DNA from 2 places in the Mesorhizobium dulcispinae genome. Region 2 is predicted to be linked to the other one. Evidence: predicted binding sites of a transcription regulator. Region 2 holds the regulator's gene; the other holds the start of a gene.
What was found. The regulator PhoB, encoded in region 2, activates phosphate uptake and scavenging genes when phosphate is short. The targets are predictions, from matches to a motif close to TGTCATNNANCTGTCAT.
Positions count from the first base shown of each region.

Region 1: a site for PhoB is predicted at 2,575-2,591, ahead of RFN30_RS12050 (alkaline phosphatase D family protein). Genes of this name have one in related genera too.

Region 1 is NZ_JAVIIY010000004.1:217,427-225,300, reverse strand. Features, by position in the region: gene typA (translational GTPase TypA) at 1-223, opposite strand, end outside; gene RFN30_RS12055 (hypothetical protein) at 436-705, shown strand; gene RFN30_RS12050 (alkaline phosphatase D family protein) at 928-2,502, opposite strand; gene RFN30_RS12045 (MFS transporter) at 2,766-4,049, opposite strand; gene RFN30_RS12040 (TetR/AcrR family transcriptional regulator) at 4,127-4,741, shown strand; gene RFN30_RS12035 (hypothetical protein) at 4,785-5,375, shown strand; gene ppa (inorganic diphosphatase) at 5,437-5,970, opposite strand; gene RFN30_RS12025 (GNAT family N-acetyltransferase) at 6,123-6,629, opposite strand; gene RFN30_RS12020 (TPM domain-containing protein) at 6,776-7,414, opposite strand; gene RFN30_RS12015 (TPM domain-containing protein) at 7,421-7,874, opposite strand, start outside.
Region 2 is NZ_JAVIIY010000003.1:542,962-550,835, reverse strand. Features, by position in the region: gene pstA (phosphate ABC transporter permease PstA) at 1-470, shown strand, start outside; gene pstB (phosphate ABC transporter ATP-binding protein PstB) at 467-1,270, shown strand; gene phoU (phosphate signaling complex protein PhoU) at 1,291-1,995, shown strand; gene phoB (phosphate regulon transcriptional regulator PhoB) at 2,015-2,704, shown strand; gene RFN30_RS10580 (ROK family transcriptional regulator) at 2,988-4,232, opposite strand; gene xylF (D-xylose ABC transporter substrate-binding protein) at 4,589-5,629, shown strand; gene RFN30_RS10570 (sugar ABC transporter permease) at 5,875-7,239, shown strand; gene RFN30_RS10565 (ATP-binding cassette domain-containing protein) at 7,253-7,874, shown strand, end outside.

The DNA.
Region 1 (7,874 bases), on a different contig from region 2:
CGGGCGTGTCGACGATATTGATGCGGGTGCCCTTCCAGTCGACCGAGGTTGCCTTGGCGAGGATGGTGATGCCGCGTTCCTTTTCGAGGTCGTTGGAGTCCATGGCGCGCTCGGCGACGCGCTGGTTGTCACGGAAGGCGCCGGACTGTTTCAGGAGCTGGTCGACGAGCGTGGTTTTCCCATGGTCGACATGCGCGATGATCGCGATATTGCGGAGGTTCATTGTCTGGTCTCGGGAGCGTTGCAGGCAGCAGGCCCAAAAGCGCCGCCTTTTTCGGTTGCGCGGCTCATACAAGGTTTTTCGCAATTGCGAAAGGGGAGGCCCCACCCCAAATACATGGTCACTGATTCTTAAACGTCTTGGTGTGAAATGATTCCGTTAACCAAGGCGGAACCTTTGAGGGGCCGGGCAGTTCGATGTTCATGACCGATCAGATGTCCAGATTGCGTCCGGTTTTAGCGTGGGCAGCGCTTGGCGTGCTGCTTGCGGCCGGTGTGGCGCAGTCGGCGACGGCGCTGAGAGAAGCTGACCCGATCTCGCCGCCTGACGCCAAAACCGCGCAGCAGATGTTCGCCGACGCCCCTGACGGTGTCGACCCGATCGTCACCGGCCCGATCAGCGCCGCCTTCAAGCAGCGGCAGAAGGCGGCCAATTGCGACAGCGCCGTCTGGCCGAATATTCCCGCGGTTTGCTACCCGGATTGACGCCCTGCAGTCTTAGGAACGCGGCAAACGTAGCGATCCTTCCCACCCCCCTCTGGCCTGCCGGCCATCTCCCCCGCAAGGGGGGAGATCAGATGTCGCGTCGCCTTTCGCCAATCTCAAACGTCAAAAAGGGGCGCCAAGGCAGAAGCAGCCAATCTCCCCCCTTGCGGGGGAGATGTCCGGCAGGACAGAGGGGGGTGCTGTCCCGCCGACTTATCCAGATTACGCCGACCGCACCGGATCGAGCGTCACCTTGTAGAGTTCGTTGTCGTCGCGATCCATCAACCGCACGGTGAGCTGCTCGGTGGCGCCGGAAATATCGACCAGCCCGAAGAACTGCAGCCCGGCCGAAGGCGGCAGGTTCTGGCCCTGCTCGGCGGTCGGCGCCTTGATGAACTTCAGCTCCGGGCCGAACGTCATGTCGAAAGCGTTCGGACCGAAGGTGCCGGCGTGGATCGGGCCGGAGACGAATTCCCAGAACGGATTGAAATCCTGGAACTGCGCCTTGTCGGGGTTGTAGTAGTGCGCCGCCGTGTAGTGGACGTCGGCTGTGAGCCAAACCGTGTTGGTGATGCCGGCGTTCTTGATGTAGCGCAGCAGATCGGCGAATTCGAGCTCGCGGCCCTTCGGCGCGCCATTGTCGCCATTGCTGACCGCCTCGGCGCCGGCCTTCTTGGCCGCGTCGTCCCAGACGACGAGGCCGAGCGGCATGTCGGCGGCGATGATCTTCCAGGTCGCCTTGGAATTCGCCAGTTCCCGCTTCAGCCACTTGGTCTGCTGCTCGCCGAGCATGCGCGACTTCGGCGTCAGCGCCTCTTCCATGTCCGGGCCGTTCGGGCCGCGATAGGAGCGCATGTCGAGGAAGAAGACGTCGAGCAGCGGCCCGTGAGCGATCTTGCGGTAGACGCGGCCCGGCTCCGACGGCTCGTAACGGATCGTCGTCATCTCATGGAAGGCGCGCGCCGCGCGGGCCGCCAGAACGTGGATCGACTTTTCCTTGTAACGGTCGTCCGCGCTCAGATTCTTCGAATCCGACCAGTTGTTCAGCACCTCGTGGTCGTCCCACTGGTAGAAGGTCGGGCAGATGGCGCTAAGCGCGAGCACATGCTTGTCCATCATGTTGTATTTCCACTGGTCGCGGTACTCGTCCAGTGTCTCGGCGACCTTGCGCTTGCCGTCGATCATGACGACGTTCTTCCACTTGCCGCCGCCGGGCAGGTCGACCTCGTCCTTCATGGCGCCATCGGCATAGATCGTGTCGCCGGAATGGAGGAAGAAGTCCGGCGTGTGCCTGGCGATGGTGGAGTAGGTCTTCATGCCGGTCTCGTCGATGCCCCAGCCCTGGCCGGCGGTGTCGCCAGACCAGGCGAAGCGCACGTCGCGCTTCGAGGCCGGCGCGGTGCGGAAACGGCCGACGATCGGCTCGGAGACGGCGTTGATGTCGGAAAGATCGGCAGCGGTCATGCGGTAGAAGATGTCCTGGTCGGCGGCGAGGTCGGTGAGCAGCCGCTTTACCGTGTAGTCGCTGGCGGGCGAGGTATCGAGCGGCGCGAGCTTGACCGCATCGGCGAAGCTTTCCGTCGTCGACACTTCATACATCACGCGCGCCGGGCGGTCGGTGCGGGTCCAGACCATGCCGGAAGTGGCGTCGACATCGCCGGACTGGACGCCATGGGTGAAGGCCGGGCGCTGACTTGCGCGGGAATAGTAGGGCAGCGCGAGACCGGAGGCGCCGACAAGGCCAAAGGCGCTGGCTGAGGTGACGAAAGCGCGGCGGGTCAACGAGAGCTTGTTCATGGCTGTCTCCGGGATGGCGTGGAACGAGACCGCCAAGCTCTCGCCTCAATGTTTCAGGCGCATATCGGAACCATGAAGTTTTGATAACAGTGAACAGATGATCTCCCCCCTCGAGGGGGAGATGTCGCCTTAGGCGACAGAGGGGGTCGTCTCGCGTGGAGCGCCAACCCTCTTCGCCTGTGGTAAGGGGTCCAGCCCGGTCGGACCGACCCCCTCTGGCCGCTATGCGGCCATCTCCCCCTCAAGGGGGGAGATCAGCGCTCTCAAGCCGCCTGCGGCTCCGGCTCGAAAGCCGGCTTGCTGGTGTTGATCAGCAGCGAGATACAGGCCGCGGCGATGCCGGTCATGCCCGCGATGAGGAAGGCGAGCTCGTAATTGCCCTGCAGCTCGCGCATCGTACCGCCGAAGGCAGCAGCCGCTGCCGCGCCCACCTGGTGGCCGGCGACGATCCAGCCAAAGACGATCGGCCCGCTGCGGTCGCCGAAGGCTTCATTGGCAAGCCTCAGCGTCGGCGGCACGGTGGCGATCCAGTCGAGCCCGTAGAGCACGGCGAAGATGATCAGGCTGACCGCCGAGAAGCCGGAATAAGGCAGGTAGATCAGCGACAGGCCGCGCACGGCATAGTAGACGCCGAGCAGCTTGCGCGGATCGAAGCGGTCGGTGAGCCAGCCGGACAACGTCGTGCCGATCAGGTCGAAGATGCCCATCATCGACAAGAGGCCGGCCGCCTGCACCTCGCCGATGCCCATGTCGCCGCAGAAGGCGATGAGATGCGTGCCGACGAGGCCGTTGGTGGTGAAGCCGCAGACGAAGAAGGTCGCGAACAGATACCAGAACACCCTGGTGCCCGCGGCACGGCGCAGCGTGGAGAGCGTATGCGCCAGGAAATTGCCCTGCGCGGCCGGCGACACCGGCGGCATGTCGCCGGCATCGGCGCCATAACGCACCTGGCCAATAGAAGCCGGGCGCTCCGGCACCAGCAGAAAGACCAGCGGCACGAGAGCAGCGGTGGCAATGGCGATGGCAATGGCAACCGGCTTCCAACCTCCCGACTGGGCCAGCGAGGCGAGCAGCGGCAGGAACACCAGCAGGCCGGTCGCGCTGGAGGCGGACATCAATCCCATCACCAGGCCGCGATTGGTCTTGAACCAGCGATTGACGATGGTGGCGCCGAGCACAGTCGCGACCGCGCCCGAACCGATGCCGGAAAACACTCCCCACGTGATCAGCAGATGCCACGGCTTGGTCATCAGCAGGCTGAGCGCGGTGGAGCCAGACATGATAAGCAGCGCGGCAAGCAGCGTGCGGCGTAGCCCGATCCGCTCCATCAACGCCGCGGCAAACGGCCCGGTCAAGCCATAAAGGAAGATGCCGATCGCGGCAGCCAGCGAGACGATATCGCGCCGCCAGCCGAAGCTCTCTTCCAGAGGCAGCATCATGACCGACGGGGCCGAACGAAGCCCGGCCGCGATCAAAAGACAAAGAAAGATGACGGCGACAACGACGAAGGCGTAGCGCTGGCCAAACGGACGGGGCTGAGTTATCATGTTACTGACCGGTACGTTGCAATGGGGTGGCGCCATACATACGTACCGGTCAGTAACATTGTCAAGCGAGTTGATGAATGTCATCGGACAATAAAATTGAAGCGTCGATAAACGAGACGCCCGCCGCCCCGCCCAAGGCCGCCGACAAGATCCTCGACGTGGCGCGCGACCTGTTCTATCGCGAGGGCATCCGGGCGATCGGCGTCGACGAGATCGTCAAGCGTGCCGGCGTCACCAAGCCCAGCCTTTACCGCACCTTCCCGTCGAAGGACGAGCTCGCCGCTTCCTATCTGCGCAAGTACGACCTCGAATTCTGGGAACGGTTCGACGAAGCCGTCGATGCGCATCCGGGCGATCCGCGCGCACAGATCATCGCTTTCCTGACCCGGGTCGGCAAACGCACGCAGAAGCCGGACTATCGCGGCTGCGGCATGACCAATGCCGCGGTCGAATATCCCGAGCACGGCCATCCGGCGCGCGTCGTCAGCGAGAACAACAAGCAGGAATTGCGCCGGCGCCTGCGCGCCATGGCGGTGGCCATGGGGGCGAGCGATGCCGACACGCTCGGCGACGGGCTGCTGCTCCTGATCGAGGGCGCCTATATCAGCGGCCAATTGTTCGGCCTCGGCGGACCGGCGGCATCGGTCGCCCGAAACGCCGACCTGCTGATCGAAGCCAGCTTGAAGAAATAAGGATTGGCTATACGCTTCGGCAGCTCGAACGGAGTTGTCAGCCATGCGTGCGCTTCTGATCCCGCTTGCCTTCGCCGGTCTCTGCCAGGCTGCCCAGGCCGGCGATATCTCCAGCGCCTATACCGATCTCGATTGGAAGAAGGAATGCGTCACCTACGCCCAGTCCGAGGAAGGCGACGGCGACTGGGCGAGCCTCGCCTGCGCCGGCTATCGCGGTTACCCGGTGCTGATCGGCTACGACGATGCCCGCGAATCCGTCTATTACGGCTTTCCCTCCGACGACATGACCGCTGTGTGGGAGAGCTTCTCCGGGCTCAACACCGCGGGCCCGAAGGTCGAGTGGCGCATCGAGACCAACGGCGACAAGGCGGTGCCCTTCGCCGTCATTCATCGCCGCGAGATCAGCAATCCCGAAGACGAGAACAAGCCGACCGAGGTGCTGGTCGTCGCCAAGGTCGCGCAGCCGGAGGAGCATGAAGGCTGCACCGTCGGCCTGGTGCTTGCCACCGGCAACCCCCAGGCCAACGACCAGGCACGCAAGCTCGCCGACGAAAAGGCGAAAGGTTTTGCCTGCGGCAAGGACAAGCGCGAAGTGATCGGAAACGTGCCGGACTTCGGCCGGGTGGATAACTAGAGCTTGATCCCAAAAAGTGGGAACCGGTTTTTGGGCAAGATCAAGCTCAAAACAAAATAGCCTACTTGCTGGCCTTCGCCCGCGCGATCGCGTCGACGATCATCTTCTTGGCATATTTGGAATCGTGCCAGCCCTCGATCTTGACCCATTTGCCGGGCTCGAGATCCTTGTAGTGCTCGAAGAAGTGCTGCACCTGCTGGCGGGTGATCTCGGGCAGGTGGGTGTATTCGGTGACGTTCTCGTAGCGCAGCGTCAGCTTCGGCGACGGCACCGCGATCACCTTCTCGTCCTGGCCGGCATTGTCTTCCATGATCAAGACGCCGATCGGCCGCACATTGATGACGCAGCCCGGCACCAACGCGCGCGTGTTGCAGACCAGCACGTCGATCGGGTCGCCGTCGCCCGACAGCGTGTGCGGCACGAAGCCGTAATTGCCGGGATAACGCATCGAGGTGTGCAGGAAGCGGTCGACGAACAGCGTGCCGGCCTCCTTGTCCATCTCGTACTTGATCGGCTCGCCGCCGATCGGCACCTCTATGATGACGTTGACGTCGTCGGGCGGGTTCTTCCCGGTGGGCACGGCTTCGATACGCATGGCTCAAATCCCTCTCGCGATTCTGGAGATCGATAGCGGGCGACGCGCCATGGTGCAATGCGGCGAATGGTGCTGAACGCTGATGGAAGCGCACAGTTTGTGATGGCATGTAACCTGATGCGTGTCGCGCGATGCGCTTTAGGCGGTGCCCGTCATTCCCAGACGAAAGCCACCTTCTTCAGCGCCTTCTGCTCGAAGACTTCGACCCCTTCGGCGATATCCCTGCCGCCATTGCCGGCATAGAAGGCCAAAGCGTTGTAATTGTCTTCCAGCGCCCACACCACCAAGCCTCTGAGGCCGTGGTCGGCCAGACGCGTGCGCGCCGCCTTGAACAACCGGCTGCCAAGCCCGATGCCCTGATATTCCGGGCGCAGGTAAAGCTCGTAGATCTCGCCCTGCTGCCTCAGTTCCTTGGCGCGGTTCTTGCCGATCGTGGCATAGCCGGCGATCGTGCCGCCGATCTCGACCACCAGCACGGTGGCCGCGCGGCGAATCGCGTTCGCCCACCAGTCGGGGCCGCGGCGATTGATCATGGCCGTCAGCGTGCGGTGCGGGATGATGCCGGAATAGGCGCCGCGCCACGCCTCCTGATGCACTTCGGCGATGGCGATTGCATCGCGAGGGTCGGCTTTCCGGATGTCGATCGTCAGCGTGTTCATGATTTGTTAACCATAGACCCGCTTCGCCCGCTTGCAAAGAGTCCGCTCTGTCGCGCCCGTGCTTTCGCACAGGCGAACTTGGCATTCATCGGAAGTGCAGAAAACCGCGTCAGGCGTCCGGCAGGATAGCGTTTACAGGCCGGCTCTCAGATTTCGACGAGGTGGTCGTCCAGCTCGTTGGTGTCGCCTTCGGTCACGGGGAAATGATCGGCGAGCACCGCGCCGACTGATTCGATCGCCTTGACGAAACCGTCGGCGAGACGGTCGTCGCCGGCGTGCCGCGTGAGCTCCCGCACCACGTCGTCCCAGACATGCTGGCCGACCTTGGCATTGATGCCGCTGTCGGCGACCACCTCTGCGTAGCGCTCGGCGATCGAGACGAAGATCAGCACGCCGGTGCGCGCGCTCGTGCGGTGGACGTTGCGGGCGAGGAACTGCTTCATCGCATTGGCATGCGCCGCCTGGTAGCGCAGCCGCCTCGGCACGAGATGGATGCGCCAGCCGGGCAGCGCCCATAGAAGCGCGAGCATGCAGCCCAGCGCCAGAAGCTGGGCAAGCACGAAATGCGGCAGGCGCATGGTCAGCCACCAGGCTTCCAGCCCGTAGGCGACCGCAAGGCTGACGATGAGTGTGGCTAAAGCCGCAGCGAACGCGGCCGGGAAGAAATAGCTGTCGCTGGATTGCGCCACGACGCAATAGATCTCGCCGTCGGTCCTGGCCTCGGCGGCGCGGATCGCATCGGCGATGCGGTCATGGTCCTGAGGGCTGATCGGTCGCGTTGCCATGGTCCCTCACCAGCTTCCCGAGGAGCCGCCGCCGCCCGACGAGCCACCGCCGCCGGAAAACCCGCCGCCACCGCCCCCACCGGAGGACCAGCCGCCGCCGCCCGACGACCAGCCGCCGCCGCTGGAGGACGACCGTCGTCCCGGCTCGAAGGTCATGCCGAGCCAGCGATAGCGGCCGGGCCCGATCTTCTGGCCGAAGATCGGCGGCAGCACGGTCAGCGCGATGCTGCCGAAGAAGATCAGCGCCCAGATGGTGATGAAGACGGCGAAGAACAGGTCGTCGGAGTTGAACGGCGCCTGCTCGTTGCGCTTGCCGCGCGCCTCCAGCTCCTCCGGATTGCCCTCCAGCACCATGATCATGTCGTCGACGGCCTTGCTGATGCCGCCGGAGAAGTCGCCGGCGCGGAAGGCCGGCACCATGTCGTTTTCGATGATCAGCTTGGTGTGCAGGTCGGTCAGC
Region 2 (7,874 bases):
ATGAGCTGTTGGTGCGGCCGATGGGGCATTTCTCGGCGATTGCCGGCGCGGTCGCGCTGTCGATCCTGGTGATCCCGGTCGTGGTGCGCACCACCGAGGACATGCTGAACCTAGTGCCCAATGCACTGCGCGAAGCCGGCACCGCGATCGGCGCGCCGCGCTGGGTGGTGATCCGCTCCGTCGCCTATCGCGCCGCACTCTCCGGCATCGTCACCGGCATATTGCTGGCGATCGCCCGCATTTCGGGCGAAACGGCGCCGCTGCTCTTCACCGCGCTCAACAATCAGTTCTGGTCGAGCAATCTCAACGCGCCGATGGCCAGCCTGCCGGTGACCATCTTCCAGTTCGCCCTAAGTCCCTACGAGGAATGGCAGCAACTGGCCTGGACGGGCGCACTCATAATCACCTTTACGGTTCTCGGGCTGAGCATTTTCGCCCGCAGCCTTACCGGACGCAGAGAGGACAGATGAAACCTATGTTGTCCACCGACCTTAACGTAGCCGAGACGGCCGTCGAGAAGGCCAAGATCGAGGTCAAGAACCTCAACTTCTACTATGGCCAGTCGAAGGCGCTGAAGGACATCAACCTGTCGCTGCCGGAGCGCAGCGTCACCGCTTTCATCGGACCGTCGGGCTGCGGGAAATCGACGCTGCTGCGCGTGCTGAACCGCATCTACGAGCTCTACCCGAAGCAGAGCGCCGAGGGTCAGGTACTGCTCGACGGCAAGAACATCCTCGACCGTTCGCAGGACCTCAACCTGCTCAGGACGAAGATCGGCATGGTGTTCCAGAAGCCGACGCCGTTCCCGATGTCGATCTACGAGAACATCGCCTTCGGCGTCAGGCTGTATGAGAAGATCAGCAAGGCCGAAATGGACAACCGGGTCGAGTCGGCACTGAAGCGCGCCGCACTTTGGAGCGAGGTCAAGGACAAGCTCAACGCCAGCGGCCAGAGCCTTTCGGGCGGCCAGCAGCAGCGGCTCTGCATCGCCCGCACGGTGGCGGTGAAGCCGGAGGTCATCCTGCTCGACGAGCCGGCATCGGCACTCGATCCGCTGTCGACCGCCAAGATCGAGGAGCTGATCGACGAATTGCAGGCCGACTACACGATCGTGATCGTCACCCACAACATGCAGCAGGCGGCGCGCGTGTCGCGGCAGACGGCGTTCATGTATCTCGGCGAGCTGGTCGAGTTCGACCGGACCGAGAAGATCTTCACCTCGCCCCGCGAGAAGCGCACGCAGGACTACATCACCGGCCGCTTCGGCTGAGTTCATACGAGGACATAACCATGGCGCATACGGTCGCTTCCTTCGACGAGGATCTGAGGCAGATCAGCCAGCTCATCCGTGACATGGGCGATCTCGCCGGCTCGATGGTCGGCGCATCGACCAAGGCCCTGCTGAACTCCGACAACGCGCTGGCGCAGCGCGTGGTTTCCGACGACGCCATCATGGACGCGCGGCAGCGCGAGCTCGACGATCGCGCCATCACGCTGATCGCCAAACGCCAGCCGATGGCCGACGACCTGCGCAGCGTGGTCGGCGCCATCCGCATGGCCGGCGACCTCGAGCGCATCGGCGACCTCGCCAAGAACATCGCCAAGCGCGTCGGTTCCGTCGGCGTCAGCGCCGCGCCACGCGACCTGTCGCACTCCATCGACTCCATGGCGCAACTGGTGCTGATCCAGGTCCAGGGCGTGATCGAGGAATACACGGCGGGCGACGCCACGGCGCTCGCCAAGCTCCGGAACGACGACGAGCGCATCGACGTCAAATACACCTCCGTCTTCCGCGAGCTCCTGACCTACATGATGGAGGATCCGCGCAACATCACGGCCTGCACCCATCTCCTGTTCTGCGCCAAGAATCTGGAGCGCATCGGCGACCACGTGACCAATATCGCCGAGAACGCCTATTATGTGCTGACCGGCACGCAATTGCCCGCGAACCGTCCGAAACAGGACGAGACGGCGATGTCGGCGCCGGCGGCCTGACAGCGAAGGTACCTGCTATATGATCGCCCCACGCATCATGGTGGTGGAGGACGAGGAGCCGCTGGGGGTGCTGCTCCGCTACAATCTCGAATCCGAGGGCTACCAGGTAGAAGTGGTGACCCGCGGCGACGAGGCTGAAATCCGCCTGCAAGAGAACGTGCCCGACCTTCTGGTGCTCGACTGGATGGTGCCGGCGGTTTCCGGCATCGAGCTTTGCCGCCGGCTGAGGATGCGGCCCGAGACCGAACGGCTGCCGATCATCATGCTAACGGCGCGCGGCGAGGAAAGCGACAGGGTGCGCGGCCTCTCGACGGGCGCCGACGATTACCTGGTCAAGCCGTTCTCGACGCCGGAATTCATGGCCCGGGTCAAGGCGCTGCTGCGCCGCGCCAAGCCGGAGGTGCTGTCCAGCGTGCTCAAGGTCGGCGACATCGTGCTCGACCGCGAATCGCACCGCGTTTACCGCAAGAAGAGCGAGATCAGGCTCGGGCCGACCGAATTCCGGCTGCTCGAATTCATGATGCGGCATCCCGGCCGGGTGTTCTCGCGCAGCCAACTGCTCGACAATGTCTGGGGCGAGACGATCTATATCGACGAGCGCACCGTGGACGTGCATGTCGGGCGCCTGCGCAAGGCGGTCAACAACGGCCGCATGCCCGATGTGATCCGCACCATCCGCGGGGCAGGGTACGCGATCAGGGAAGACTAGGTCCTCGCATCGCAACCGTCGGGATTGGCCGAGGCATCCTCAACGTCATCATCCCAGGGCGAAGCAGGAGCGAAGCTCCGTCGCGGAGACCCTGGGATCCATGCCGTGACCTCGCGCGAAGAGTAAAGGCGGCGCAAGACAGAGGTCGTTCTGCACCGCCGCAACGCTCGTATGTAACGGCATGGATCCTAGGGTCTTCGCCGCGTCGCTTCGCTCCTTGCTTCGCCCTAGGATGACGAAGCGATGGGAGTTTGGGCCACTCCAAACGATAGCGAACGCCAGATCAGGCTACGTTCTTTCCAGCAGCGCCCGCCCGCGCCTGTACGCCCGGCGCGAAGATCTCCTGATCGACGAAGGTCAGCGCGCGCATGGCGCAGCCTTCTCGGATCAGCGGCAATTCGTTCGGCTCGGTGTCGAAGGAGATCGACTGCGAGTGCTGGCCGCCGGCGGTCTGGGCGATCGCCTCGCGCAGCGATGGCTCGATCAGGTCGAAGGCGGCGGCGCTGACGCCGACCATGGCGACCGGCGCAGGGTCGATCAGCGCGAACAGGCTGCCGAGGCCGAAGCCCAGCGCCTCGCCCGCCCGGCGATAGGCCTCGCGCTCCGGGCCATCCTTCTCGCGTGCCTTGGCGGCAAGCGCGCGCATGTCGGCGTCGCCGACATCGACCGGCTCGGCGTCCTCGCTCATCTTCATGGCGCTGCGCCAGATAGCGTAGTTGCCGGCATAGGCCTCGACGCAGCCGCGGCGCCCGCAGCGGCAGAGTGCGCCGCCCGGACGGTGGATCATGTGGCCGAACTCGCCGCCGGAAGAATGCGTGCCGGTGAACAGCTCGCCCTTCAGCACCAGCCCCATGCCGATGCCGTGCGAGAGCAGGATGGCGATGAAATTGTCGCGATAGCGATCGGGGTCGCGCCATTGCAGCGCTACGGCCATCATGTTGCAGTCGTTCTCCATGGTGGCCGGAATGCCGAATTCTCTTTCCAGTATGTCGGCGAAGGGAATGTCGGTCAGCGGCGTGATCGGCGACCACAGCATGGCGCGAGCATGGGAATCTGTGATGCCCTGGATGCCCATGGCGATGCGGGCGACGCTGCGGACATCGAGGTCCGGATCCTCCAGCCGGCGCCGGACGATCGCTGTGCACTCGCCGATCAGCTCGTCGCGCGGCATGGTCAGCGTATCGAGACGCCGCTGTTCCTCGGCGATGACCTGGCCGGCATAGTCGATGACGGCGACGGAGAGGAAATTGAGCGACAGCACCACCGTCACCACCGCCGCCGCCTCCGGGTTGAGGGCGAGGCCGACCTGCGGTCGGCCGCGCTTCAGCGATGCGGTCTCGCTCGGCTTGCTCTCGGCCAGGATGCCTTCCTGGATCAGGTCCGAGGAGATCGCCGAAATGGTCGAGTGGCTGAGCCCGGTGGTCGCGGCGATCTCCGTGCGCGACGGCTGGCCGGCCCGGCGCACGGCCGAGAGCACCATGGCGCGATTGCGCCGGCGCAGGTCGTCGTGGCGGATTCCGACCGACATCTTCTCTCCCTCCCGGTCAGCGCGGCCTCTTGATAATGCATGGGCCGTCGGCGACGCGCCAGATCGGTTCGGTTGCGGACACAGCCACCGAACCGCCCTGGATTTGTTTCATTCCACTCAGCGGAAAGCGGTTCTTCGCTTCCTCCAGGCTGTTGCGGGATAGTGGCAGAAGCGGCCGGGACTGTCATTATTTATTGCGGGACTCGAAAAAAAGTTCGAGACACCTCAAAACCATCAGAATCGCAGTTGACAGCGCTTCGGCGTTCGATCAGTATTTTTTCGAGGCTCGAAAAAAAGCCTCTGTGCCGGCCTTCGGGCCAGTCTGGGTCGCGCCGCAACGGCGCAGGGAGGAAATCATGAAGAGATTCGCAGCCGCCATGCTGGCGGGTGTCGCTATGTCGTTGACGCTGGCGTCGGTCGCAGAGGCGAAGGACAAGGTGATCGGCGTTTCGTGGTCGAATTTCCAGGAAGAGCGCTGGAAGACCGACGAAGCGGCGATGAAGAAAGCCATCGAAGCTGCCGGCGACAAATACATCTCCGCCGACGCGCAGTCCAATCCGGGCAAGCAGCTGACCGACGTCGAGAGCTTGATCTCGCAAGGCGCCAACTCCCTGATCATCCTAGCGCAGGACGCCTCGGCGATCGGCCCGGCGGTGCAGAAGGCGCTCGACGAAGGCATTCCGGTGGTCGGCTACGACCGCCTGATCGAGAACAAGGACGTGTTCTACCTGACCTTCGACAACAAGGAAGTCGGCCGCATGCAGGCCCGCGAGGTGTTCAAGGTCAAGCCCGAAGGCAACTATGTCTTCATCAAGGGCTCGGGCGCCGATCCGAACGCCGATTTCCTGTTCTCGGGCTCGATGGAAGTGCTGAAGGAAGCCATCGACAGCGGCAAGGTCAAGAATGTCGGCGAGGCCTATACGGACGGCTGGCTGCCTGCCAACGCGCAGAAGAACATGGAGCAGTTCCTGACCGCCAACGACAACAAGGTCGACGCTGTCGTGGCGGCCAATGACGGCACCGCCGGCGGCGTCGTCGCGGCGCTGACGGCGCAAGGCCTGGCCGGCACCGTTCCGGTCTCCGGCCAGGACGGCGACCACGCGGCGCTCAACCGCATCGCGCTCGGCACGCAGACGGTGTCGGTGTGGAAGGACGCGCGCGAGCTCGGCAAGAACGCCGCCGAGATCGCCTCGCAGCTCGCCGACGGCAAGAAGATGGCCGACATCGCCGGCGCCAAGGACTTCACGACGCCCGGCGGCAACACCGTCAAGTCGCTGTTCCTGACCCCGGTCGCGATCACCAAGGACAATCTCAACGTCGTCATCGACGCCGGCTGGATCAAGAAGGACGAGGTCTGCGCCGGCGTTGCCGCCGGCAGCGTCGCGGTCTGCAACTGATCCGGCCGACGTCTGTTCAAATCCTGACGCCGCGGCCCAAGGCCGCGGCGTTTCTCAAAAAGCGCTTCCCGCTCAGATGAAGCGGGAAACCGCTGGAGCAGTTCACCGCCTGGCAAGATCGCCGAACTGCCCCGACCGTTTGTTTCCACGCAATTCCCCGCGGAAGACCGTTACGCGCTTCCTGGAATTGCCCTAGCATCGTGGTCCGGCATCCGCGCCAGACGGCAAGCCGGTGGGAGGAGATCATGACCGATACGACCTCTGATACGCCGGCCAATCCGGCCGCGGATCGTGCGCGTGCTTCCGAACTCAGCGCCGTCGGCCGGTTCCTCAAGGCGACCGAACTCGACACGCGCATGCTCGGCATGGTCGGCGCGCTGCTGATCATCTGGATCGGCCTGCACGTCATCTCGAGCCTGCGGCTCGGCGTCAATCCGCTCGATTTCGACAGCCGCACGTTCCTGACGCCGCGCAACCTGTGGAACCTGTCGGTGCAGACCTCGGCCGTGGCCATCATGGCGTCCGGCATGGTGCTGGTCATCGTGATGCGTAACATCGACCTCTCCGTCGGCTCGGCCGAGGGGCTGATCGGCATGGTCATGGGCTTCGCCCAGGTGCATTTCCTGGTGCGCATGGTCGGGCTCGAGCTCGGCAATCCGTGGATCTGGGTGCTGGCGCTGTTGATCGGCCTGGCGCTCGGGTTGCTGATCGGTGCCTTCCAGGGCTTCGTCATTGCCTATCTCGAGGTGCCGGCCTTCATCGTGACGCTGGGCGGGCTTCTGGTGTGGCGCGGCGCCGCCTGGTGGGTCACCAGCGGCCAGACGGTGGCGCCGCTCGACGCCACTTTCCAGCTCATGGGCGGCGGGCCGGCAGGCTCGATCGGCGCCATGTGGAGCTGGGTCGTCGGTATCGTCGCCTGCCTTGCCGTGGTGTTTGCGCTGTTCCACGGCCGGGTGCAGCGCAAGCGCTTCCGTTTTCCGCTGCGACCGATCTGGGCCGAGACGCTGCTCGGCGCGGTCACCTGCGCGGTCATCATGGGCGCGGTGTGGCTGGCCAATTCCTATCCCTGGCCGGTCGGCATCGTGAACCGTTACGCCGCCGCCAACAAAATCACCGTTCCCGAGGGCGGGTTGTTCATCGCCCACGGCATCGCCATTCCGGTACTGATGGCGGTCGCGGTCGGCCTCATCATGACCTTCATCACCAAGCGCACCCGCTTCGGCCGCTATGTGTTCGCCATCGGCGGCAATCCGGAGGCGGCGAACCTTGCCGGCATCAACACGCGCTGGATCACCATGAAGGTGTTCATGATCATGGGCGTGCTGGCGACGATCGCAGCCGCCATCTCGTCGGCCAGGCAGAATTCATCGACCAATGCGCTCGGCACGCTGGACGAGCTCCTGGTCATCGCCGCGGCGGTGATCGGCGGCACCTCGCTTGCCGGCGGTTCGGGAACCGTGCTCGGCGCCATGCTTGGCGCGCTGCTGATGCAGTCGCTGCAGTCCGGCATGGTGCTGCTCGGCGTCGATTCGCCGCTGCAAAGCATCGTCGTCGGCGCCGTGCTGGTCGTCGCGGTCTGGCTCGACACCATCTACCGCAAGCGGGTCTGAGGGAGGTAGCATCATGGCAGACAAGAACGCTTCCGCCGGCGTCCCGCTGATCGACATGCGCAACATCTCGATCGCGTTCGGCGGCATCCGCGCCGTCGACGACGCCTCCATCGATCTCTTCCCCGGCGAAGTGGTGGCGCTGCTCGGCCACAACGGCGCGGGCAAGTCGACGCTGATCAAGATCCTGTCCGGCGCTTATAAGCGCGATGCCGGGCACATCTTCGTCAATGGCGAGGAGGCTTCGATCTCCAACCCGCGCGATGCCAAGAAATACGGTATCGAGACGATCTATCAGACGCTGGCGCTTGCCGACAATGTCGACGCCGCCGCCAATCTTTTCCTCGGCCGCGAGCTGATGACCGCCTGGGGCACGCTCGACGACGTCGCCATGGAGGCCGAGGCGCGCAATGTGATGGGCCGGCTCAATCCGCGCTTCCAGCGCTTCAAGGAGCCGGTGATCAAGCTCTCCGGCGGCCAGCGCCAATCGGTGGCGATCGCCCGCGCGATCCTGTTCAACGCCCGCATCCTGATCATGGACGAGCCGACGGCCGCGCTCGGGCCGCAGGAGACGGCGCAGGTCGGCGAACTGGTGCGGCAGCTCAAGGCTGACGGCATCGGCATCTTCCTGATCAGCC